DNA from 3 places in the Luteibacter sp. P1_D3 genome. Region 3 is predicted to be linked to each of the others. Evidence: predicted binding sites of a transcription regulator. Region 3 holds the regulator's gene; each other region holds the start of a gene.

Region 1 (7,650 bases), on a different contig from region 3:
TCGTCGGGCAGCTGAGCAACGGCGGCTTGTCGCTGCTTTCCGGCTACCTGCCGCGCCAGATCGCTCCCTACCTGGCCATCGCCGCGCTGATCGGCTTGGTCGTCGTCCTCGTCCGGTTCGAGCCGCCCGTGTTCGCACGGCGCACCTATGGCCGCCGGATCGTCGCCACCTTCGCACTGGGCACGCTTTTCGTCACGCTCTTCGCTGGCACACCAGGCTGGGCCAAGATCTACAACGGCCAGCGGCTCGGCATGATGCCGTGGTCACCGTCGGAAAACGCCGGATACAACGGCGTCATGTCCAACCTCATGCAGTTTCATCTTCAGGCCTCGCGCAACAAGCCCAAGGACGATCCCAAGGCGGCCCTGCAGCTCATCGGCGACAACGACGCCGCGTTGCGTGAGCACATGGCAAAGGCCGCACAGCACACGCGGCAACCGCCGGACATCGTCATCATCCAGAGCGAATCGTTCTTCGATCCGTCGGCGGTGAACGGCTACGACACCGATGTCGCGCCCAACCTGCATCGCCTGACGCAGGAAGGCAGCGGTGGCGGCCTGCATGTGCCGACGTTCGGCGGCGGCACCATCCGCACCGAGTTCGAAGTACTCACGGGCCTTTCCCTGCGTTACTTCGGCAACATGCGCTATCCCTACCTGGACCTGCATAACCAGGTGGTCCCGAGCATGGTTCGCGCCCTGCGCTCGCACGGCTACGAGACCGTCGCCGTGCACGGACACAACCCGAACTTCTGGAACCGCCCGGCGGCCTTCAAGGCCATCGGCTTCGACCGTTTCGTTTCGCGCGAGGGCTTCCCCGCGAACGCGAAGAACGACGGCACGTACATGGCCGACAGCGCCATGACGGACGAAATCATGGCCCAGCTGCCGGATGCCGGTCCGTCACGCCTGGTCTTCGCGATCAGCATCGAAGCACACGGGCCTTACGATGGTTCCGACAACACGGATGTCGCCGAGCGCGATGCGATTCCCGTCCCCGCGGGCATCGAAGGAAAGGACAAGCTCGAGTGGCAGAATTACGTCTATCACATGCATCACGCCGACGCCGAACTCGGCCGTCTCGCCGACCTGCTGGCCAGGCGTGAACGCCCGACCCTCCTGCTGTTCTACGGCGACCATCTCCCGGCGCTGACCAATACGTACACCCACGCAGGCTTCCGCGACGGCCAGCCGTTCGACACGCAGATGGTGCCGTGGGTGCTGGTGGATGCGCACAACGACGGCCCTCCGCCGGTGCACGGCGACATGGCGTCGTGGATGCTCCCGGGCCTCGTACTGGAGCGCGCCGGTATTCACGACGATGCCTATTTCGCACTGACCCAGGTGCTGGGTGGCCAGCTTGCCGCGCTCACGCGCTCGCCGGATGCCAACACGGCCGCGGAAGACGCGAACACGAAGTTGACCGACGCGGCGATGGGCAATGTCGCCCTGCTTCGCTTGAAGAACAAGCTTGACCCGCTTCTTGCGCGCTATGCGCTGCCCGATGCGGGCATCGATGTCGCGCGCCAGGCCGGCGACGCCGAGCACGAGGCAGAGGCAGGCGCGGGACAGTGACGGCGAGCGACACGTGGCGACCGCCAGTGGTCCATCGCATCAGCGCACGATGGCTTGGTCGTCCACACGGTAGCTGAAGGGCGGAAGGCTCTGGTCCGTCGTGAACCGGACGATAGGAACGACCTTGCCGGTGACCCCATTGTAATCGCGCTGGATGAGTCGGGCTCCCGCCAGGCCGTCTTTTTCGTACTTTCCCGCAGTGTAGAAGATGGCCTCGAGAGGCACCTCCTGCGGCTTTTCCGCGGGCCATGTCTTCACCATCAATTCCATGTGCTGCATGGCTTCGAGCATGCCGTCGGGAACCCGCGAGGCAATACTCAACGCGAACCCCGCCTGATCGGCATCGAAGCCGCATTGATGATAGAACTGCTCGGGAAACGTGGTGACCTCGGCGAAGTGCTTGCGCCACGCCTCCACCGTGTCGATGCCTTGCTCCTTGCACGGCCGGCTTTCCACGGGATAAGCCGAGTTCGCAGCGCAACCATGCGGCCCTCGTCCGCCCGTGACGGCGTCATGAGGGAAGGAACAGAAGATGGTGACGGGAAACATGCCAGGACTACCGTTTGCATCGGCTTCCCTGATGATCAGCCCGTGCGGGCGCGCCTGCTCGCCATAGAGAATCCGACTACCGACATCTTTGCGAAGATAGCTGAACGAGAGTGCCTCGGCCGTGCCAGCCCCCGTCGTGGGCTCCCAGGCATGTCGATCTGGCTCATCCTCCGTCGGAACCGCATCCGTCGCGCGGATCAGCACGCCATTGCAGTCATACGCAGGCTTGGTGGACGCTTCATCGCACGACGCAGCCGTCGCGTCGAACCGTGCGTTGAGGCGTACTGCGGTCTCGTCTCCTACCGATCGCGGCCGGGCGGAATGTGTCTGGCAAGCCGCACATTCGAGGACGAAACACAGCGAAAGAACACGTGCTTTCCATGTCATGGCATTACTCCCTGGGAACCTGTGACGACGGATATCGATCCGTCGACAGTGCCTCACTGCACCTGCACCGATTTTTGCTCGCAAGGAAACGGCAGGCAAGGGGCCGCGGCGGACCTTGCCGATTCACCGCATCGGTTGCACACATGAAACAAAAAAAGGAGCCCTGCTTGCGCAGGACTCCTTCGTCGTTTCAGGAGCTATTCGAGCGGGACTTAGAAGTCCATACCGCCCATGCCGCCCATGCCGCCGCCAGCGCCGCCATGGCCGTGGCCGTCGTCCTTCTTCGGCACTTCCGTCACGGCCGCTTCGGTCGTGATGATCGAGCCGGCAACCGACGCGGCGAACTGCAGTGCCGAGCGGGTGACCTTGGTCGGGTCCAGGATGCCGAAGGCGATCATGTCGCCGAACTCACCGGTCGCCGCGTTGTAACCGTAGTTACCTTCACCGGCCTTGACCTGGTTGACGATGACCGAAGCCTCTTCGCCGGCGTTGGTCACGATGGCGCGAAGCGGGGCTTCGAGCGTGCGACGGGTGATCGCGATGCCGAGGTCCTGGTCCGTGTTCTTGCCCTTCAGGCCTTCGAGCGCCTTCAGTGCACGGATCAGGGCAACGCCGCCGCCCGGGACCACGCCCTCTTCGACGGCTGCGCGCGTGGCGTGCAGGGCGTCTTCGACGCGGGCCTTCTTTTCCTTCATCTCGACTTCCGTCGCGGCGCCGACCTTGATGACGGCAACGCCGCCGGCAAGCTTGGCAACACGCTCCTGCAGCTTCTCGCGATCGTAGTCCGAAGAGGTCTCTTCGATCTGCGCCTTGATCTGCTTGATGCGCGACTGGATGCCTTCGGCATCGCCGGCACCGTCGATGATCGTGGTGTTTTCCTTGGTGATCACGACGCGCTTGGCATGGCCGAGGTCGGTGATCGTGGCCTTGTCGAGCGCCAGGCCGACTTCCTCGGAAATGACCGTGCCGCCGGTGAGGACAGCGATGTCTTCCAGGATGGCCTTGCGACGATCGCCGAAGCCCGGCGCCTTGACGGCGGCGACCTTGACGATGCCACGGATCGTGTTGACGACGAGGGTAGCCAGGGCTTCGCCCTCGACTTCCTCGGCAACGATCAGCAGCGGCTTGCCAGCCTTGGCAACAGCCTCGAGCACCGGCAGGAGCTCACGGACGTTCGAGATCTTCTTGTCGTGGATGAGGATGAACGGGTCGTCCAGTTCAACCTGCTGCGACTGCTGGTTGTTGATGAAGTACGGCGACAGGTAGCCGCGGTCGAACTGCATGCCTTCGACGACGTCGAGCTCGTTCTCGAGACCCGAACCCTCTTCAACCGTGATCACGCCTTCCTTGCCGACCTTGCCCATCGCCGTGGCGATGATGTCACCGATGTTGGAATCGGAGTTGGCCGAGATCGTGCCGACCTGGGCGATCGCCTTGTCGTCGGCGGTCGGGTTCGACAGCTTCTTCAGTTCGGCAACGGCGGCGATGACGGCCTGGTCGATACCGCGCTTGAGGTCCATCGGGTTGATGCCCGCGGCAACGGCCTTGAGGCCTTCCTGGATGAACGCCTGGGCGAGGACGGTCGCGGTCGTGGTGCCGTCACCGGCCACGTCGGAGGTCTTCGAGGCGGCTTCCTTCACGATCTGTGCGCCGATGTTCTCGTACTTGTCGGCGAGTTCGATTTCCTTCGCGACCGAGACGCCGTCCTTGGTGACGGTCGGGACGCCGAAGCTCTTCTCGAGCACGACGTTGCGGCCCTTCGGGCCCAGGGTGACCTTGACCGCGTTGGCGAGGGTGTTCACACCCTTCAGCATGCGGGCGCGGACGTCTTCGCCGAAGCGGACTTCTTTCGATGCCATGGTCTTTGAATCCTTAAATGATTAGTAAGTGAGATCGGGGGGAACGGGGCGAGCGAAAGCTCAGCCTTCCAGGACCGCCACGATGTCGTCTTCCTTCAGGAAGACCAGATCTTCGCCGTCGACCTTGATTTCCTGGCCGGCATACTTGCCGAACAGGACCACGTCGCCTTCCTTCACGCCCATCGGACGGAGCTGGCCGCTGGCCAGGAGGAGGCCGGTACCGGCAGCGAGCACCTTGCCGCGGGTGGGCTTCTCGGTGGCGCTGTCCGGGATGACGATGCCACCGGCGGAAACGCGCTCTTCTTCGAGACGCTTGACGATGACGCGGTCGTGCAGCGGGCGCAGTTTGCTCATGACTTCTCCAAACATGTGTTTGACGGATAAGGAAAAAGGTCCACCCTGTTAGCACTTGGTCAGGGTGAGTGCCAGAATTTTAGCCCTAAGCTTTCCTGATTCGGAAGAGCTGCGGATGGTCGACAGATGGCGGCGCCACGAAACCGTTCAAGGCCCCGGGTTCAAAAAAGGGTACGAGAGGCCACAATTGGGGCATGTCCGAACCTATCGCTGTCCTCATCGCGTGCCCCACCGGCGAACCCGCCGACACCCTCGCCCGCGCCATCGTCGAAGCGGGCCTCGCCGCCTGCGTGAACCGAGTGCCTGGCGTGCGGTCCACTTACCGCTGGAAGGGCGAGGTCGTGACCGACGACGAAGACCTGCTGGTGGCCAAGACGACCCGCGAGGCCTTCGCGGCGCTGGAACGCTTCGTCCTGGCACACCATCCCTATGAGGTGCCGGAAATCGTCGCCCTGCCGGTTGTCGCCGGCCATGCCCCCTACCTGGCGTGGCTGGAAGCAAGCATCGACGCAAGCTAACCCGGGTTCGCCCGGTCATAATGATCGACGCCCCACGCGCCTCGTCACCGCATCGCTCCACGGAGATCACCATGTCGTCGCTTCGCCGCCTTGCGCGGAACCTGGTCGCCGCGTTTGGCCTGCTGCTCGTTGCCCTGCCCGCATTCGCGCAGGGCGACGACGATCTGCTGCCCGTCACCGAGGCGTTCCACCTCACCACGGACGCCAGCCAGCCCGGCATGGTCAAGCTGCATTGGCGCATCGCGCCGGACTATTACCTCTATCGGGGCCGGATCAAGATCAAGGCGGCCGACGCCGGTGCGGTCTCGCTCGGCGAGCCGACGTTGCCGGATGGCCTGAAGAAGCACGACGAATACCTCGGCGACGTAGAGATCTACCACGGCGATATCGAAGCCAGCGTGCCGTACACGCTGCTCGCCGCCGGCACGACCACCCTGGCCCTCGACGTCCAGTACCAGGGTTGCCACGAAGTCGAGCCGAAGATCTGCTACCCGCCGAACACCGAGCACCTGAAGCTCACCATCGGTGGCGCCTCGACCATTCCAACGGGGCCTGCGCCGACGGCCGCTGCGGCCACGCCTACTGCCGCCGCACCCGCCGCCAATGGCGCCTCGCTGCTCGGCGCCCCGGCCGCAACCCCGGGCACCGATGCCGCCGCCCTGCCGGCCGAGCAGGCGTTCCGCTTCGAAGCCCTGGTCAAGTCGCGCGATGCCCTGCTGCTGCGCTGGACCATGCCGAAGGATTACTACCTGTACCGCGACAAGACCGAAATCACGGTCGCCTCGCCCGCTGGCGTCACGACCGGTGAGCCGGAGTGGCCGAGCGGCGTCGCCCACCACGACGAACACTTCGGCGACACCATCGTCTATTTCGATCAGGTCGAGCTGCCCGTGCCGATCAAGGGCGCGGCGGACGCGAAGACGGCCGAGCTCGACGTCGCCTACCAGGGCTGCCTCGAGAACGGCATCTGCTATCCGGTCATGAAGCGTCATATCAGCGTGGATTTCGCCGCCGGTACGGCGACGGTCGGCGCCCCGGCCTCCGCCGCGCCCGCGACTGCCGCCGTGAAGGACGTGGCGCCGACACCCCCGCCTCCGGGCCTCATGCCGAAGAGTGAGGCGCCGCTCGGCTTCGTCGCCGCGATCGGCCTGGCGCTGCTCGGCGGCCTCGTGCTGAACCTGATGCCTTGCGTGCTGCCGGTACTATCGCTGAAGGCGATCACCGTGCTGGAGAGTGGCGAGAGCCAGGGAGCCGCCCGTCGGCACGCGCTCTGGTACACCGCCGGCGTGCTCGTCGCCTTTGCCGCACTGGGCGTGATCATCGTCGGCATCCGCGCTGCCGGCCATGGCATCCAGTGGGGCGCACAGTTCCAGCAGCCGCTGGCGATCGGCATCCTCGTCTACGTCATGCTCGCCGTGGGCCTGTCGATGTCGGGCGTGTTCGAGATCGGCGGCTCGCTGGGTAACGTCGGCAGCGGTCTGGCCTCGCGCTCGGGTCCGTCGGGCGACTTCTTCACCGGTGTCCTTGCCGTCGTCGTTGCCAGCCCCTGCACGGCGCCCTTCATGGGCTCGGCGATCGCTTTCGCCTTCGCCGCCCCGGTCGCCGTGGCCTTCCTGATTTTCCTCGCCCTCGGCCTTGGCCTCGCGCTGCCCTTCCTGTTGATCGGCTTCGTGCCGGCGATCGCCCGACTGTTGCCGCGCCCCGGCCGCTGGATGGAGACGCTGAAGCAGGCGCTGGCCTTCCCGATGTATCTCACGGCGGTGTGGCTGCTGTGGGTGCTGACCAAGCAGCGCGGCGCGGACGCGACGGCCCTTGTCCTCGCGGGCGCCGTCCTTCTCGCCATGGCGCTGTGGTGGTACGGGCGCAACGCCAACCGCGACCGCGGCCTGTCCTGGATCTTCACCGCCGTGCTCGCCTTCGGCGCCGTGGCAGCCCTGTGGACCGTGCACGGCCTGCCGGCGCAGACCGCGACCACGGTCGCCACCGACGGCATCGTGCCCTACTCGCCGGAGAAGCTCGCCGAGCTGCGTGCCGCCGGCACACCCGTGCTGGTCGACATGACCGCGGACTGGTGCATCACCTGCAAGGCCAACGAACACGCCGTGCTCGACACGGACGATTTCAAGGCGCTGCTCAAGCGCACTGGCACCGTGTACATGCGCGGCGACTGGACCGACGTGAACGCGACCATCGCGGCCTTCCTCGAGCAGTACCACTCGGTCGGCGTGCCGCTGTACGTGGTCTATCCGAAGGGTGGTGGCGACGGCCACAAGCTCTCCACCGTGCTCACCTACGACACCGTGAAGCAGGCACTCGAGGCCGCCGCGTCGCCATGACGCGCGGCCCGACCTTCTGGATCGTCGTACTGGCGATCCTCGGGGCGACGGGCGGATTGTGGGTCGAGCACCG
Region 2 (7,650 bases), on a different contig from region 3:
CAGCAGGGCGGCGATGCCGGTGCCGTTATCGACCGCACCGTTGTAGATCTGATGGCCCTTCAGCGAGGGGTCGTGGCCCAGATGGTCCCAGTGCGCGCTGTAGACAATGGCCTCGTCCGGTTTGTCGCTGCCCTTGACCATGCCGATGACGTTGTTGCTCAGCGAATGCGTGATCGCGCTTTGCAGGTGGATCGATGCCTTGGCATCGAGTGGCACTGCCTTGAAGCCGCGCACGTCGGCCTGTTTGGCGAGGTCGTCGAAGTTTTTTCCCGCTTTCGTAAAGAGGCGCTGCGCGGCTTCGTGGGTCAGCCAACCGGCGACCGGCAGGCGGGGCGACGGGTCTTCGCTCTGGGGAAGATCGAGCCGGGGCGTGGACCAGCTGCTCTGGACCACGTTCCAGCCATACGCAGCGGGCTCGGTCTGGTGGACGATGAACGCGGCGGCGGCACCCTGGCGAGCGGCCTCTTCAAACTTGTAGGTCCAGCGGCCGTAATAGGTCATCTCGCGACCCTTGAAGAGCTTCGGGTCGTTGGCGTTCCAGCCCGGGTCGTTGACCAGGATGATCACCGTCTTGCCCTTGACGTCCACACCGTCGAAGTCGTTCCACTGGGCCTCCGGCGCATTGACGCCATAGCCCACGAAGACGACGTCCGAGTCCTTGAGGTCCACATCCGATTTTGCCTGCAAGGTGCCGGCGACCATGTCGCTGCCGAAAGCGAACGCTTCCTGGCCACCCCCTTCGGCGACATCGAGCCTGACGTTGGCCGTATCGGTCAGCGCGGTGGAGACGGCGGGCACGGATTGCACCCACTCGCCCTTGTTGCCCGGCTCCAGGCCCATCCGCTTGAACTGCTCGATGATGTAGTTGGTGGTCAGGCGCTCGCCCAGCGTGCCGGGCTTGCGGCCGTCGTATTCGTCGGATGAGATCACCCGCAGGTGGGCGGCGAAGTCGTCCGGCGTGATCTCGGGGCTGAAGGTGTGCTGCTCGTTCGCCACGGCGGGAAGCGGCGGTGGTGGCGAGGTGGCAGCTCTGGCCGGGGCGGGAGGCGGGGCCGCCGCGGTCTTGTCTTCGTCGTGGGACTGGCAGGCCGCCAGGGTCAGGGCGGTCAGGCAGGCAAGAGCGAGTCGACGCATCGGCGGGGAGCCCCATGGGTGGAAAAGGAGGACTCCGAGTGTACTGGCAAGGGCGGCCCTGTCGCCGGGGCGGCAAGGGCCCCATAATGGTGGGTTATCCCGTTCCCGGAAGACCCCTCCCCATGCGTATCGGCATCGACTTCGGAACCAGCTACTCGGCCGCCGCGGCCATCGTGGACGGTCAGCTCGAACTGGTCCGTTTTGGCGACGCGCGCCAGTTCCGGACCGCGGTTTTCTTCCCCGAAGTGGTGCCCAACGTCGACGACTTCGTCCTGACCCCGGCCCTGGAGGCCCAGGTGGACGCGTTCGTGCGCGCCTCGCGTCTCGACGAGCGCCAGGCCGGCCGGACTCCGCGCGGCGACATGGATCTGCGACGCGACGCCATCCGCGTCGTGCGCCGTCAGTGGATGGAAGAGCGCACACGCGAAGCCTCGGCGTCCGTGGCCAGCTTCCAGGATGCCCTTTTCGGCGAGGAAGCCGTCGATGCCTACCTTGAAGAAGGCACGGGCAACCTGATCGAATCGCCGAAGTCGATGTTCGGCTACAAACTCGATCCGCGGGTGCGCAAGACCATCGTCAGCATCGCGGCACACATCCTGGAGCACGTTCGCCTGGTGGCCACCCGGCAGTTCGGCACGCCGGTCCGCGAGGCGGTCATCGGGCGTCCGGTCGAGTTCCGCAGCTCCATGGGGGCGGCCGGCGGCGAGCAGGCCCTCTCCATCCTGCGCGAAGCAGCGCGTATCGCCGGTTTCGACGAGGTCTCGTTCCTCGAGGAGCCCGCCGCCGCGGCCATGCATTACCACCAGTCGCTGGCGGAGCGTCAGCGCGCGATCATCGTCGATATCGGCGGTGGCACGACCGACGTCGCCTATGCCGAACTCGGCGCCGGCGAAGTGCCGATCATGCATCGCAGCTGGGGTTTGCCGCGCGGCGGCACGGATCTCGACGTCGGCGTGAGCCTGCACAGCTTCATGCCGCGGTTCGGCAAAGACCTGAGCGGCGTGCCGGTCCACCATTTCGTCGAAGCGGCCAGCGTGCACAACCTGCCCAAGCAGCGCGAGTTCCGTAAACAGGACTATCGCCTGGTGGATGAGCCCTTCGGGTCGCGCCTGCGTGCCCTGCAGGGCACCGGTGCGACCACCCGCCTGAACCAGTCGGCCGAGCGGATGAAAATCGATCTTTCCGCATCCGACGAAGCCTCCGCGACGCTGGATTTTATCGAGGCAGGTCTGACGATCGACGCGGTTGCCGGCGATTTCCGTGCGGCTTCGGAAGACTTCCTCGACCGCATGGGGCGGCTTCTCGATCAGGCGCAGGCGGACATCGGCGAGGCACCGGCGAGCGTTTTTCTCACTGGCGGCACGTCCCGGTCGCCGCAGGTTCGTGAGCGGGTGGGCGCAAGTTTTCCCGGCATACGGGTAGTACACGGCGACCCCTCGCTGGGTGTAGTCTCTGGGCTCGCACAAGCAGCACTTTTATCAAATTCATCAATCGCTTCCGATAGTCGCTAAGCTAATTCGGCATATTCACAATGTCCGAGCATGTCCTGCATTACATGGTTAGTTGTAGCGTCGGCGCGGCTCGATTGAGAAAGTGAGTTTGTGCCGACCGATGGAGATTCAGTCGCGGCAGGGGTGGCCTGCCAGTGGATGCTGCGGGGGTGCATATGGGAAGGGTTAGCGTTCGGATACGGGTGGGCAAAGGAACAACCAACCGCAGGGAGGTAGGCGCATGACTCGCCCTTCCAACATTCAGGGGCTGGAAGATTACGATCTGGTCAGTCTGGGCGCGGCACTGGGCATGTGCGAGGTCGATCTGTTGACCCTCAGCCCCGCCCGGCCCCGCGCATCGATCGCGTCGAAGACGCACGACGGCGTTACGTATCTCACCGGCCACATCGACTTCGATGTGCGTGGTTCCCTTACTGTGCCTGACGACGCATGCATGCTCGTCTACCTGCACGAGACCGGCGAACGCAGCTGGTGCCAGGGCGTCGGTGTCGAGTCGGAAATGGGCGTGACGCTGCTGCGTGGCACGCCAACCGACTTCATGTTCGAGCGCGGCACGCGGTTCACCCTCGTGGTTGCCCCGTATGCACGCTTCCGCGCGCGATTCATGGCCTCCGACCACGCCGATGTGGACATGGCCGCGCAACGACTTCGCCTGTTTTCGGTGACCTCCGACCATCTCAAACGCGCTTACCGGCAGATACGCGAACGCGTCCGCGAGGTCGAGGATCTGGCCTTCGGGCCGGTCGAGGACCTGCTCGACGAGCACATTCGTGTCGCCCTTGGATCATCGTCCGAAGAGCGACCGGTCGCCTCGCGCGGTCGGCGTGCGCATTACCAGGTCATGCGACGCGCGGAGCGCTTCATGCGTGCCAATCTGCGTCGCGATATCTACTCACAGGAGCTCTGCCAGGCGGCAGGGGCCAGCGAACGCGGCCTGCGCTATGCGTTCGACGACCTGCTGGGCATTCCGCCCAACCGCTACCTCGCCATGCTTCGGCTGTGCACGGCTCACCGCAGCCTCGTCACGGCGGAAGCCGGCCGACGCTCGGTCAAGTCCGTGGCACTCAGCTGCGGCATGTGGGATCTCTCGCGCTTCGCTGAGAAGTATCGCAGCGTGTTCGGTGAACAGCCGCGGGAGACCCTCGTACGCAGCGCACCTGCGGATGATCTGGCCCCCGCGGAAGAGTTCGAAGGCTGGTAGCGATCACGGCGCACGGACGCTGCCGTTTACGACTATCCCGTTGCCGCAATTGATCAACGGGACCGGCGTCCTCCTTCTCTAATCGATCCCATCACGTCCATTCGGGCGTGTTGGATCGATCCAGTGGAGATGGCCGTGATCAGTCACACRGCGCAGGTGCGCAGCGGGGCGTTTGAGCCCGCGTCGGACAACTTCGGGTTGCCTTTGCGCGCCCGTAGAGGTATTGGTAGTGCAAGTCACGCACTGCCAGTCATGTCGAAACGATTCGAGATACGTCTTATAGCTCCTTCCGGCTACGCCGAAGATCGCGCCGCCTGCCAGCGAGGCATTGAACGCCTGCAAGCCGCGGGCCACACGGTCCTCGGCGCCCATGTCGTCGACCGCGTGTCGTTGCGTTTTGCCGGTAGCGACGCCGAGCGCGCGGCGGACATCAATCAGCTCGCCAACCCCGACCTGCCGCTGCCGGACGTCGTCATGGCGATTCACGGCGGCTACGGGGCCATCGCGCTACTGGCACACCTCGACTACGAAGGCCTGTCGGCGCGGTTCGCAGAGAGTTCGTGCGTGCTCGTCGGGCATGGCGATTTCACGGTGATCCAGTGCGCGCTGTATGCGCGCTGCCGGATCGGCTCGCTCTTCGGTCCCATGCTGGTCCAGGATTTCGGTGCCGGGTACCTGCGCGAGAACACGTGGCGGCACTTCTGGCAGACCCTGCAGTCGCCGCGTACCGACATCAGCTGGCTGTGTCCGGAAGGGCAGCAGGACATCCACACCGAGGGCACCCTATGGGGCGGTAACCTTTCGGCACTCTGCAGTTTGATCGGTACGCCGTACCTGCCCGTGATCGACGACGGCATCCTCTACGTCGAGGAGACGGGCGAGCAGGCCTATCGCGTCGAGAGGATGCTGTACGAGCTATCCCTGAGCGGTGTCCTCGCCACGCAGCGGGCGATCATCCTGGGCGGACTGGGCGGCCAACGCGTCAGCGAATACGACAACGGCTACGACATCGAGCACGCGCTCGATCGCTTCGCCGCAGCCTGCGGCATTCCCGTCGTTCGTGGTCTTGCGTTCGGTCACGGGCAGGACAAGTGGACCCTGCCGTTCGGCGCCCGCGCCGTACTCGACGTCGCTGACGGCACGGCCGAACTGCTCGTGACTGGCTATCCGTATAAGGCCTGATCGGGCCTGAGCCGTAGAAAGCCTGAGCCCCAGGGCTCAGGCCGGTGATACGGCGCTCAGCCGAGCGCCGTGACCTGGGTGGCGCCGATCACGCCGATGAAGACGATCGAGAGCATCCAGAATCGTGCAGGGTCTCGCCACACGCACACGCCCAGGCAGACGATGCCGAGCACGCAGGAAACGATGCCGGCGGCGTGCAGGCCCAGTGTGATCAGTGACGGATCGGAACCGCCCGTGGCGATCATCATCGGTCGGAAAATGGCGTACCACGCCAGGACGAGGCAGGCGCCGCCGACGATACCGAGCAGCCAGTTGGCAGGATGATTCTTCGGCAGCATATTGATGCCGAGATAGATCGCGAGAACAACGACAGCGAAAACGACGAGCAGCAAAGCCATGCGTTAACCCCTTTGTCTTTGTCGTGGCTCGCGGTCCCCACCGCTAGAGCCAACCGCCCGAGCATGGCCCATCGGGCCCTGCAGGTCATGCTGCGGCGCAGAAGGACGCTTTCGCAGGGTTTCGTCGGCGAATCCGGCGTTTCGTCGGAAACGCGTCGAGGAAGGCCCGCCCCGCATCGTATGCTCCGTCGCAGTCACGTTCCGGAGCCTTGCGATGGCCAGCCTCAAATTCCTCGGTCGTGTGCTTGTCGCATGGTTCGCCGCCTGGTGCATGCTGCTGGTGGTGTTCGGCATCTTCGACTGGCACCACGGCGAACTTCCCTGGTTCGTCACGCTGGCCTGGTTCGTTGGCCTTCTCATCGCACTGGGGCGCGGCGTCACGCATCTCTACCGGGTGCGCACGATCGCTGGACGCATCGATGGCGAGACCTTGTCCAACCGGCAGCGTCGTCGTGTCGAGGTGCCTTACGGTGCCGACGAAGCCTTTGACATCGTCGACGCCGTGATCCGCGAAGTACCCCACGTGCAGGACATCAATGGGGGCCGCGGCGGTCTGCAGATCCGTGCGACGGTACCGCTCCTGCCCGCGGATATGCCGCGCCGCCGTCGCTCGTTGCAGCACGGCACGTTCGAGCGCAATACGCGTATCTCGGCCACCATCACGCCGGCCGATGGTTCGAGCAGCGTCATGTTCGTCTGCGAGCCCGACAGCAGTGCGTGGATGGACTGGTTCAATCCCGACGGCGGCGCATCGCTCGAGGCGGTTGAAACCCTGGTGCGCGCACTGACCCAGCGGCTGGCCGAGCGGCGCAATCGCGAGCGTGCCGACGTCAGGCAGACGGCCATGGAGAAGGAGCTCACGGCCGCCCAGCTCGGCCTGCTACAGGCCCAGGTCGAACCGCACTTCCTCTACAACACGCTGGCCAGCGCACAGGAGCTGGTCCGCACCGATCCCGCCCGCGCCGACCGCATGCTCGGTCACCTGATCGATTACCTGCGCCGCTCCCTGCCACGCACGGATGGTTCGTTGTCCACGCTCGGGCAGGAACTCGAACGTTCGACCGCATGGCTGGAAATCATGAAGCTGCGCATGGGCGAGCGACTGACTGTGCATACCGAGGTCGCCGACGATATCGCCGCGCTGCCGATGCCGTCGATGATGTTGCAGACCCTGGTTGAAAACGCCATCAAGCATGGCCTCGAGCCGAAGCCCGGCGGTGGCGGCGTATGGATACGGGGCCGCGTGGAAGGTGGGTTGCTCTCACTCACCGTCGCCGACGATGGCATGGGTTTTCGCAGCGAAGGTTCGGGTACCGGCATCGGCCTGAGAAACCTGCGTGAGCGTCTTCGCCTGACTTACGGCGCGACGGCGAGCTTCGTCATCGGCAACAACTTCCCTAACGGTGTCGCCGCGACGATCACGCTACCGGCCAAGGGAGTGAGCGATCATGCCTAAGTGCATCGTTGCCGAAGACGAGAAGCTGCTGTCCGCAGCGCTCCAGCGTGAACTGGCCAAGGCATGGCCCGAGCTCGAGATCGTGGCCGTCTGCGAAGACGGTGGCGAGGCACTCGAAGCCATCGTCACGCACCAGCCGGACGTCGCTTTCCTCGACATCCGCATGCCGGGCCTGACCGGCATGGAAGTGGCCGCGGCGGCGGCCGATGCCAGCCCGCACACCCTCGTGGTCTTCGTGACCGCGTACGACCAGTACGCCGTGGACGCGTTCGAGCGCGGCGCGATCGACTATCTGCTCAAGCCGGTGGTCGCCGAGCGGCTTGCCCAGGCGGTAACGCGGCTACGCGGCCGACTCGCCGATGCAGCGCGGCACGCACGCCGCACCGGTGACCTGGCAAAAGACCTGATCGGGCGCTTCGACGACGTGCCCGACGAGCCGCTCACCTGGATCACCGCAGGCGCCGGGAAGGCGACGCGCCTGATCCTCGTCGAGGATGTGATCTACTTCCGCGCCGACAACAAGTACACGGTGGTCGCGACCGCCGAGGGCGACGCGCTGCTGAGTCGCCCGATCCGCGAGCTGCTACGCCAGCTCGATCCGAGGACGTTCCGCCAGATCCATCGTTCCACCATCGTCAACCTGCGCCAGGTCGCCTCGGTCGAGCGAGACGACACCGGCAAGGGCTGTCTGCGCCTGCGAGGGCGCCCCGAAACCCTGAATGTGAGTCAGCCGTTCATGGCCATCTTCCGCGCCATGTGACGAAGGAG
Region 3 (7,650 bases):
CGATGTGGACAGCGGGAAGGTCATCGAGTTCATCAGCGAGGAGATCGAACGCCTCCAGCATGAAATCGCGGAACGCCACGGGTACGTGATCGAGGATCACAGCCTGGTGCTGTATGTGCGTCCGAAGAAGAAGCGCTGAGGCGAGGTTTTCGCGGCTTGGCAGATGAGAAGGGCTCCCGAGAGGGGGCCTTTTTCTTTGTGCGGGCTGCTTTGGTAGGAGCCGGCTATGCCGGCGATGGGGCTTGCGGCGGGCTGGTTATCGCCGATGAATCGGCTCCTACAGGAGAGCGGGGTCGTGCGGTTTGAGCGGGGGCGTGCGGGTTGGGGCGGCACACATAAAAACGCCGCTGGCGGACTCCTGTCCACCAGCGGCTTGATCCGATGTTTCCATGGTTCGTGAATCGCGAGTTGCTCGCTGGATCCACGTTTCACCACTTCGCATCGGCGAGGCTGACATCCTGTCGCCTCATCAGGTCGATCGTCCCCACGACCGACCTGGGCTCACCGTCTCTCGACGGCGGCTCCCCCACATCGATGACGGAATCGTAACGAACCGTTCACCGACCCGGTATCGGAAAATTTCCTATGTGAGTTCCGATACTTGTGCTGCGTAGCAGCACGCGAAGGTGTAGTCCGATGGGCTCGGGATGGATGCGAAAGATGCCGCCGAGGGCCGTGATGCGATCGCTCATACCCTGTAGGCCGCGCCCACCACCGTCTGTACGGATCGGCCTAGGGGTCGCAGGCAGGCCGGTGCCGTCGTCACGAATGTCGAGAATAGCCACCGGGCCGCTGTCGCGCAGTCCGATGCGTAGCCGCAATTTCAGTTCTTTGGCACCTGAATGGCGAACCACATTGGTCGCACTTTCCTGCACGACACGATAAATAGCGGTAAGTGTCTCGTCGTCGAGCAGGCGCGGTTCGCCCCGCAGGTCGGTCACGTAGTGGATGCCGGCGGCGGTGAGCATGTCCCGCACGGGGCCTTCGTCCAGCGCCCGGAGCAGCCCGAATTCGTCCAGAACGGAGGGTCGCAGGCTGTCCAGCATCTTATGCAGGGCCCGGCGCATGTGACCAAGGATGCCGTTGATGGACTGGCCGATGTCGTCCAGGCCCGCGTTGCCCAGCCGTTGCTGGGCCAGCTTCAGGTGGGTCTGGATGGCGGTGAGGTTCTGGCCCAGTTCGTCGTGGAGCTCGGCGGCCATGTGCTTGCGCAGGTCTTCTTCGGCCTGGAGGTTGCCGCGGGCGGCATCGCGCAACTGGCGTGCGAGCTGGTCGAGGCGCTGGTTGGCGGCGGCCAGGTGGGTGTTCTGCTGGGCGACACGCTCGCTGCTTCGACGCAGGGCGTCGGTGGCGGCGCCGAGCATGAGGGTGCCGGTACCCGCCACGGCGAGGAACAGGTGAGCGGCGGCCGTCGGCGCGCCGCGGCCGATCATGTCTTCGGTGACATTGAGGCCGACACTGGTAATGAGCATGGCCAGGCCGGCGCCACGCCAGCCATGCCGGAACGCGAAGAACAGCACCGGGGCCAGCGAAAGCACGCGGGCGAACTGCGGCTGGGGCGAGTACTCGGCCAGGGTCACCAGGATCGCCAGCGACGGCAGCATCACCAGCAGGCCGTCGAGCATCAACTCGGCCAGAGCGGACTGGGTGGGCCGTTCGCGGAAGGTGAGGATCATCACTGGCACGACCAGCAGCACGCCCAGGTAGTTGCCTAGCAGGTCGCTGCCGAAGGTGGTGCCGAGCATTTCCACCGGCGCAGCGGGGTGCAGCGAAGCCATCATCGCGGCGTTGCCGGCCGTGGCGACCGTGGCCGTGACCATGGCCGACAGAAGGAGACGGGCGACGTCTTCAGGGGTGTTCAGGCTGGCATGCAGGTGGGCGCGGCGCAGCAGCCAGAGGCAGGCGGCGACCATTAGCGGCTCGGGCGCGTCGCCGAGCACGAAGCCCGCACCACCGATCGGCAGGCCGCTACGCCACTCGCAGAAGGCGCTGGCGAGGATCTCGGCACCGAGGATCCAGAACCAGTTGCGCGTCCTCATAAGAAGCAGGGCACCGAAGCGCAGGCCGAAAGGCAGCACCCAATACGGCTGTTCGGTCGGCCAAAGAAGAATCCAGGCCGCCGCATAGAGGAGGGCGAACAGGGGGCCGGCGAACCGGGTGAGGGCGTTTACTCGCATCCCCCGAATGTTACACGCCGAACCTCACGTAACGTTGCACGCTTCCACCCATACGCACGCGTCGGGCGAGCCTGTTACATTCTGTCCATGCCAAGAATCGTCCTTGTAGATGACCACGCCATCGTTCGTGAGGGTTTCAAACGCCTGATCGAGCTGGAACCTGACCTCGATGTCGTCGCAGAGGCCAAGAACGCCGATGAGGCGGTCGATGCCGTGACCCAGCATCGCCCCGATCTGGTGGCGGTGGACCTGTCCTTGCCCGACGGCAGCGGTCTGCCCCTGATCGAGCATCTGGCCAGCATCTCCCCGGACATGAAGATCGTGGTGCTTAGCATGCACGACGGCGAACCTTACGTTTCCGAGGCGTTGCGCCGCGGCGCGCGCGGTTACGTGACCAAGGGCGTGGCACCCGAGGAGCTCGTGGTTGCCGTGCGCGCGGTGCTGAGCGGCGAGCAGTACCTGAGCTCGGATCTGCGTGAGCGTCGCTCGGGCCGGTCCTCGGTGGACCTTGATCCCTTCAACCGGCTGACGGCGCGCGAGCGCGAGGTTTTCCTGTTGCTGGCGGCAGGCCGGGCGCCGAAGCAGGTGGCGGCCGAGTTGGGCATCGGGCAGAAGACGATCTATATCCACCGCGCCGCGGTCATGAACAAGCTCAATGCGGGGTCGGAACTCGACCTTTACCGGATGGCGCAGGAGCGGGGCCTCATCCGCGCCTAGCCGGATGGATGCTCTGGTAGGAGCCGATTCATCGGCGAACACCAGGTCGCGACACCCCTGAACACTGCGCTTCGCAGGGATCGCCGATGAATCGGCTCCTACCAGGAGCCGGAATCGGCGACACGGCGGCAAGCTCGTTAGCCCTGCGCCCTCGTTAGCCCTGCGCCCGGTCGAGCATCTTTTTCGCGTGGGCGCGGGTTTCCTTGGTGATTTCCACGCCGCCGAGCATGCGTGATAGCTCGTCGCGGCGGCCGGCGGCGTCGAGGGTGTGGATGCGCGTGCGGGTGGCTTCGCCGTCACTTTCCTTGGCGACCTGCAGATGGGCGTGGCCTTGCGCGGCGACCTGGGGCAGGTGGGTGACGCACATCACCTGGACGCGCTCGCCGAGGGCGCGCAGTTTCTGGCCGACCACTTCGGCGACCGCGCCGCCGATGCCGGTGTCCACTTCGTCGAAGATCATGCAGCCGATGTTGTCGTTGCCCAGCGTGGCCACTTCGATGGCCAGGCTGATGCGGGCGAGTTCGCCGCCGGACGCGACCTTGCGTAGCGGGCGCGGCGGCTGGCCGGGATTGGCGCTGACCAGTAGCTCGCAGCGTTCGCGGCCCTGCGGATCGGGCTCGTTGCCTTCGACGCGCTCGAGCGAGACCTCCAGGCGACCGCCGGCCATGCCGAGCTCGCCCATCAGGGCGGCGACCGATGTGCCCAAACGGCCAGCGGCTGCGGTGCGCGCGGCGGATAGCGACGCGGCGGCTTCGTCATAGGCCTTGTGCAGGCGATCCCGTTCGCGGCCGAGGCGATCCAGGGCATCGCCGGCGCCTTCGAGTTCGGCCAGGCGCTCGCGGATCTCTTCGGCTTTCACCGTCAGCTCCTCGATCGGTAGCCGGTAGCGGCGCGAGAGGTCGTGCAGGTGGGTGAGCTGAGTGTCGACCTCGGCGAGGCGCTCGGGATCCAGTTCCACGTCCTGGGCGTAGCGACCGAGGCCGTCCACCGCTTCGCCTACCTGGATCTGCGCGCTGTCGAGCAATTCGAGGGTTGGGACCAGGGAGGCGTCCAGTTCGGCGAGGCGCGAGAGCTCGGCGTGCGCGCGGAGCAGGGCACGACCCACCGCGAACTCGCTCTCGCCGTCGAGGATCTCGACGACGCCATTGGCGCCCTCGGCCAGACGTCCGGCGTTGGCCAGGCGGCGATGCTGGGCTTCGAGTTCTTCCAGGGCAGCGGGCGACAAGGCCCAGCGGTCCAGTTCTTCCAGTTCGTGGGCGAGCAGTTCGATCTGACGCTCGCGATCGTCGCCGCCGGACAGGCTGCGGATGCGCGCGACGGCCTCGCGCCACGACTTCGCCGTGTCGCGGACGCTGGTTTGCAGCACCTCGTTGCCGGCGTAGGCGTCGAGCAGGGCCATCTGGTGCTGGCGCGAGAGCAGGGCCTGGTGTTCGTGCTGGCCGTGGATCTCCACGATCAGGGCGGCCAGCGCGGACATCTGCGCGAGGCTCGCCGGGCGGCCATTGATCCAGCCGCGCGAGCTGCCTTCGACGCGGATCACCCGGCGCAGCTGGCAGGTCTCGCCATCGTCCAGTTCCTCCTGGCGGAGCCAGGCAGTCGCTTCGGGCAGGCCGGTGAGGTCGAATTCCGCAGCCAGCTCGGCGCGGTCGCTGCCGGAGCGGACCATACCGCTGTCGGCGCGGGCGCCGGCCAGGAGCATCAGGGCGTCCACGAGCAGGGACTTGCCGGCGCCGGTCTCGCCGCTGACCACGGTGAGCCCGGGCCCGAAGGCAATCTCGGCTTCTTCGACAACGGCAAATTGGCGGACGTAGAGCGAGGTGAGCATGGCTACCGATGGCGGCGGATGGAATCGCGCCGATTGTAGCGGGAGGCGCGTCGCAGAAGCCGAGACTTGCAACAAGGGCGTCGAGACCTTATTGATAGCCGGACGAACCAACCCCTCCGGCCCGCCCACGCGCATGAATCCGTTTTCCGGTCACGACATCGATGCACGCGCGCGCCGGCTGCTGCGTACCCTGATTTCTCAATATCTGTCCGATGGGGAGCCGGTCGGCTCACGCACGCTGGCGAAGTCCTCGGGCCTGGAAGTCAGCCCGGCGACCATCCGCAACATCATGGCCGACCTGGAAGAGGCCGGGCTGGTCTCCTCGCCGCATACCTCGGCGGGTCGTATTCCCACCCCACGCGGGCTGCGCCTGTTCGTCGACAGCCTGCTCGAGCTCAAGCCGCTGCCGCGCGACGACATGGCCCGCCTGCAGGGCGGCCTGCCGCCGCACCAGACGACGACACGCGACCTGCTCGGCAATGTGTCGCACCTGCTTTCGGCCATGACCCACTTCGCCGGCGTGGTCACCGTGCCGCGCCAGGGCGACTTTCCGCTGCGCCATATCGATTTCGTGAACCTGCCCGATGCGCGGGTGCTGGTGATCCTGGTCTTCTCGGATAACCAGGTGCAGAACCGTGTGGTCCAGCTCGTCCGTCCGCTGGAGTCGGCGGAGCTTGAGCAGGCGGCGAACTATCTCAACGCCCAGTTCGCCGGCTTCCGCCTGGCGGACATCCGCGCCCATCTGGCCACCGAGCTGCGCGAAGCGGGCGGCGAACTCAACCGCCTGCTCACTGGCGTGGTCGAACTGGCCACCGCCTCGTTCAGCGCCGATGAGGACGCCGACGACGTGCTGGTGAGCGGCCAGACCAACCTGATGGGTTATTCGGAGCTGGCCGACATCGAGCGGCTCCGCGATCTTTTCGACGCCTTCCAGCAGAAGCGCGACCTGCTTCAGCTCATGGAAATGTGCGTCAAAGCCCCTGGCGTGCGCCTGTTCATCGGCGAGGAGTCCGGTTTTTCGGCCCTCGACGGCTGCAGCATCGTCACCGCCACCTACGGCACCAAGGGCCGCATGCTCGGCGCGATCGGAGTTATTGGACCGACGCGTATGGCATATGAGCGAGTGATCCCCGTGGTACAAGCCACCGCCGGACTGCTCAGCGACGCCTTGAATCGCGCCGCGGCGACCTCATAAACCGCCACGGGAGGCGGGTTTAGTATTTCCCGCGAATGTTCGACCCTTCCACGGAGGGGTCGGTACGCTGACATTTGGAGTAAACATGCAAAACAACGATCCCCACGCGCCGGATCCGGCGCAGGACGGCGCGGCCGACAGCGCCATCCAGGCTGAGCTCGACGCCCTCGGCGTTCAGCTGGCCACGATGGAAGCCGAGCTGGCGCAGGCCCGCGAGACGGTGCTGCGCGAAAAGGCGGAGATCGAGAACCAGCGTCGTCGCATGCAGCGCGATGTCGATCAGGCTCGCCGCTTTGCCAACGAGAAGTTGCTCGCCGAATTGCTGCCGGTCTACGACGGCATCGCCCTGGGCCTGACCAACGAGGCGGCGGATGCGAAGACGCTCCGCGAAGGCCTGCAGATGTCGCTCGATCAGCTGAAGAAGGTCACCGAGGCCAATGGCCTGACCATGGTCGACCCGCTTCACCAGCCGTTCAATCCGGAGCATCACCAGGCGATCAGCTCGGTCGAGTCGAACGAGCATGCGCCCAACACCGTCGTCGCCGTGGTCCAGAAGGGCTTCGTGCTGAACGACCGTCTGCTGCGTCCGGCGCTCGTCGCCGTGGTGCGCGACCACTGAACAGCGTCACCAAAGATATTGAATCGATGGGGGTTACCCCCATTTTCCTTAGCAGTCGCGGCCGCGGGGGCCGCATGAAATTCGGAGCAACGTAACTATGGGCAAGATCATCGGTATCGACCTCGGGACGACCAACTCCTGCGTCGCAGTGATGGAAGGTTCGACCGCACGTGTCATCGAGAATGCAGAGGGCGATCGCACCACGCCGTCCATCGTGGCTTTCACCAAGGACAACGAAGTCCTCGTGGGCGCGCCGGCCAAGCGCCAGAGCGTGACCAATCCGTACAACACCTTCTACGCGGTGAAGCGCCTCATCGGTCGCAAATTCACCGACGCCGAAGTGCAGAAAGACCTCAAGCTGGTTCCCTACGGCATCGTTGCGCACGATAACGGCGACGCCTGGGTGCAGACCGCCGACGGCAAGAAGATGGCACCGCAGGAAGTCTCCTCGAAGGTGCTGATGAAGATGAAGAAGACCGCCGAGGACTTCCTCGGTGAAGCGGTCACCGAGGCGGTCATCACCGTCCCGGCTTACTTCAACGACAGCCAGCGCCAGGCTACGAAGGACGCAGGCAAGATCGCCGGCCTCGACGTCAAGCGCATCATCAACGAGCCGACCGCGGCTGCTCTGGCCTATGGTCTGGACAAGGCTGCCACGGGCGACCGCAAGATTGCCGTTTACGATCTGGGCGGCGGCACGTTCGACGTCTCGATCATCGAGATCGCCAACGTCGACGGCGAGAAGCAGTTCGAGGTGCTGTCCACCAACGGCAACACCTTCCTCGGTGGTGAGGACTTCGACAACCGCGTCATCGACTATCTCGTCGAAGAGTTCAAGAAAGAGCAGGGCATCGACCTGCGCAAGGACCAGCTCGCGCTGCAGCGCCTGAAGGACGCCGCCGAGCGCGCGAAGATCGAGCTGTCCTCGGCGCACCAGACCGACGTCAACCTGCCGTACGTCACCGCCGATGCCTCGGGTCCGAAGCACCTGAACATCAAGCTGACCCGCGCCAAGCTCGAGTCGCTGGTGGAAGACCTGGTCAAGGGCACGATCGATCCGTGCCGCACGGCGCTGAACGATGCCGGCCTGAAGATCTCGGACATCCACGAGGTGATC

Evidence for each region. The regulator HrcA, encoded in region 3, represses chaperone genes, less so after heat shock. The targets are predictions, from matches to a motif close to TTNGCACTCNNNNNNNNNGAGTGCNAA.
Region 1: AC1DYM_RS21740 (co-chaperone GroES) is a predicted target of HrcA. The motif match lies at 4,772-4,798, and genes of this name have one in related genera.
Region 2: AC1DYM_RS14935 (LD-carboxypeptidase) is a predicted target of HrcA. The motif match lies at 4,070-4,096, and genes of this name have one in related genera.

Annotation. Positions count from the first base shown of each region.
Region 1 is NZ_JBFUAT010000055.1:9,338-16,987, forward strand. It holds gene AC1DYM_RS21725 (LTA synthase family protein) at 1-1,574, shown strand, start outside; gene AC1DYM_RS21730 (hypothetical protein) at 1,614-2,327, opposite strand; gene groL (chaperonin GroEL) at 2,723-4,369, opposite strand; gene AC1DYM_RS21740 (co-chaperone GroES) at 4,430-4,723, opposite strand; gene cutA (divalent-cation tolerance protein CutA) at 4,918-5,241, shown strand; gene AC1DYM_RS21750 (protein-disulfide reductase DsbD family protein) at 5,313-7,577, shown strand; gene AC1DYM_RS21755 (TlpA family protein disulfide reductase) at 7,574-7,650, shown strand, end outside.
Region 2 is NZ_JBFUAT010000022.1:109,966-117,615, forward strand. It holds gene AC1DYM_RS14920 (M28 family metallopeptidase) at 1-1,134, opposite strand, end outside; gene AC1DYM_RS14925 (Hsp70 family protein) at 1,257-2,645, shown strand; gene AC1DYM_RS14930 (helix-turn-helix domain-containing protein) at 2,866-3,846, shown strand; gene AC1DYM_RS14935 (LD-carboxypeptidase) at 4,099-5,028, shown strand; gene AC1DYM_RS14940 (hypothetical protein) at 5,085-5,426, opposite strand; gene AC1DYM_RS14945 (histidine kinase) at 5,641-6,882, shown strand; gene AC1DYM_RS14950 (LytR/AlgR family response regulator transcription factor) at 6,875-7,642, shown strand.
Region 3 is NZ_JBFUAT010000038.1:7,063-14,712, forward strand. It holds gene fur (ferric iron uptake transcriptional regulator) at 1-139, shown strand, start outside; gene AC1DYM_RS19355 (MASE1 domain-containing sensor histidine kinase) at 558-2,177, opposite strand; gene AC1DYM_RS19360 (response regulator transcription factor) at 2,265-2,894, shown strand; gene recN (DNA repair protein RecN) at 3,049-4,719, opposite strand; gene hrcA (heat-inducible transcriptional repressor HrcA) at 4,853-5,914, shown strand; gene grpE (nucleotide exchange factor GrpE) at 6,000-6,533, shown strand; gene dnaK (molecular chaperone DnaK) at 6,631-7,650, shown strand, end outside.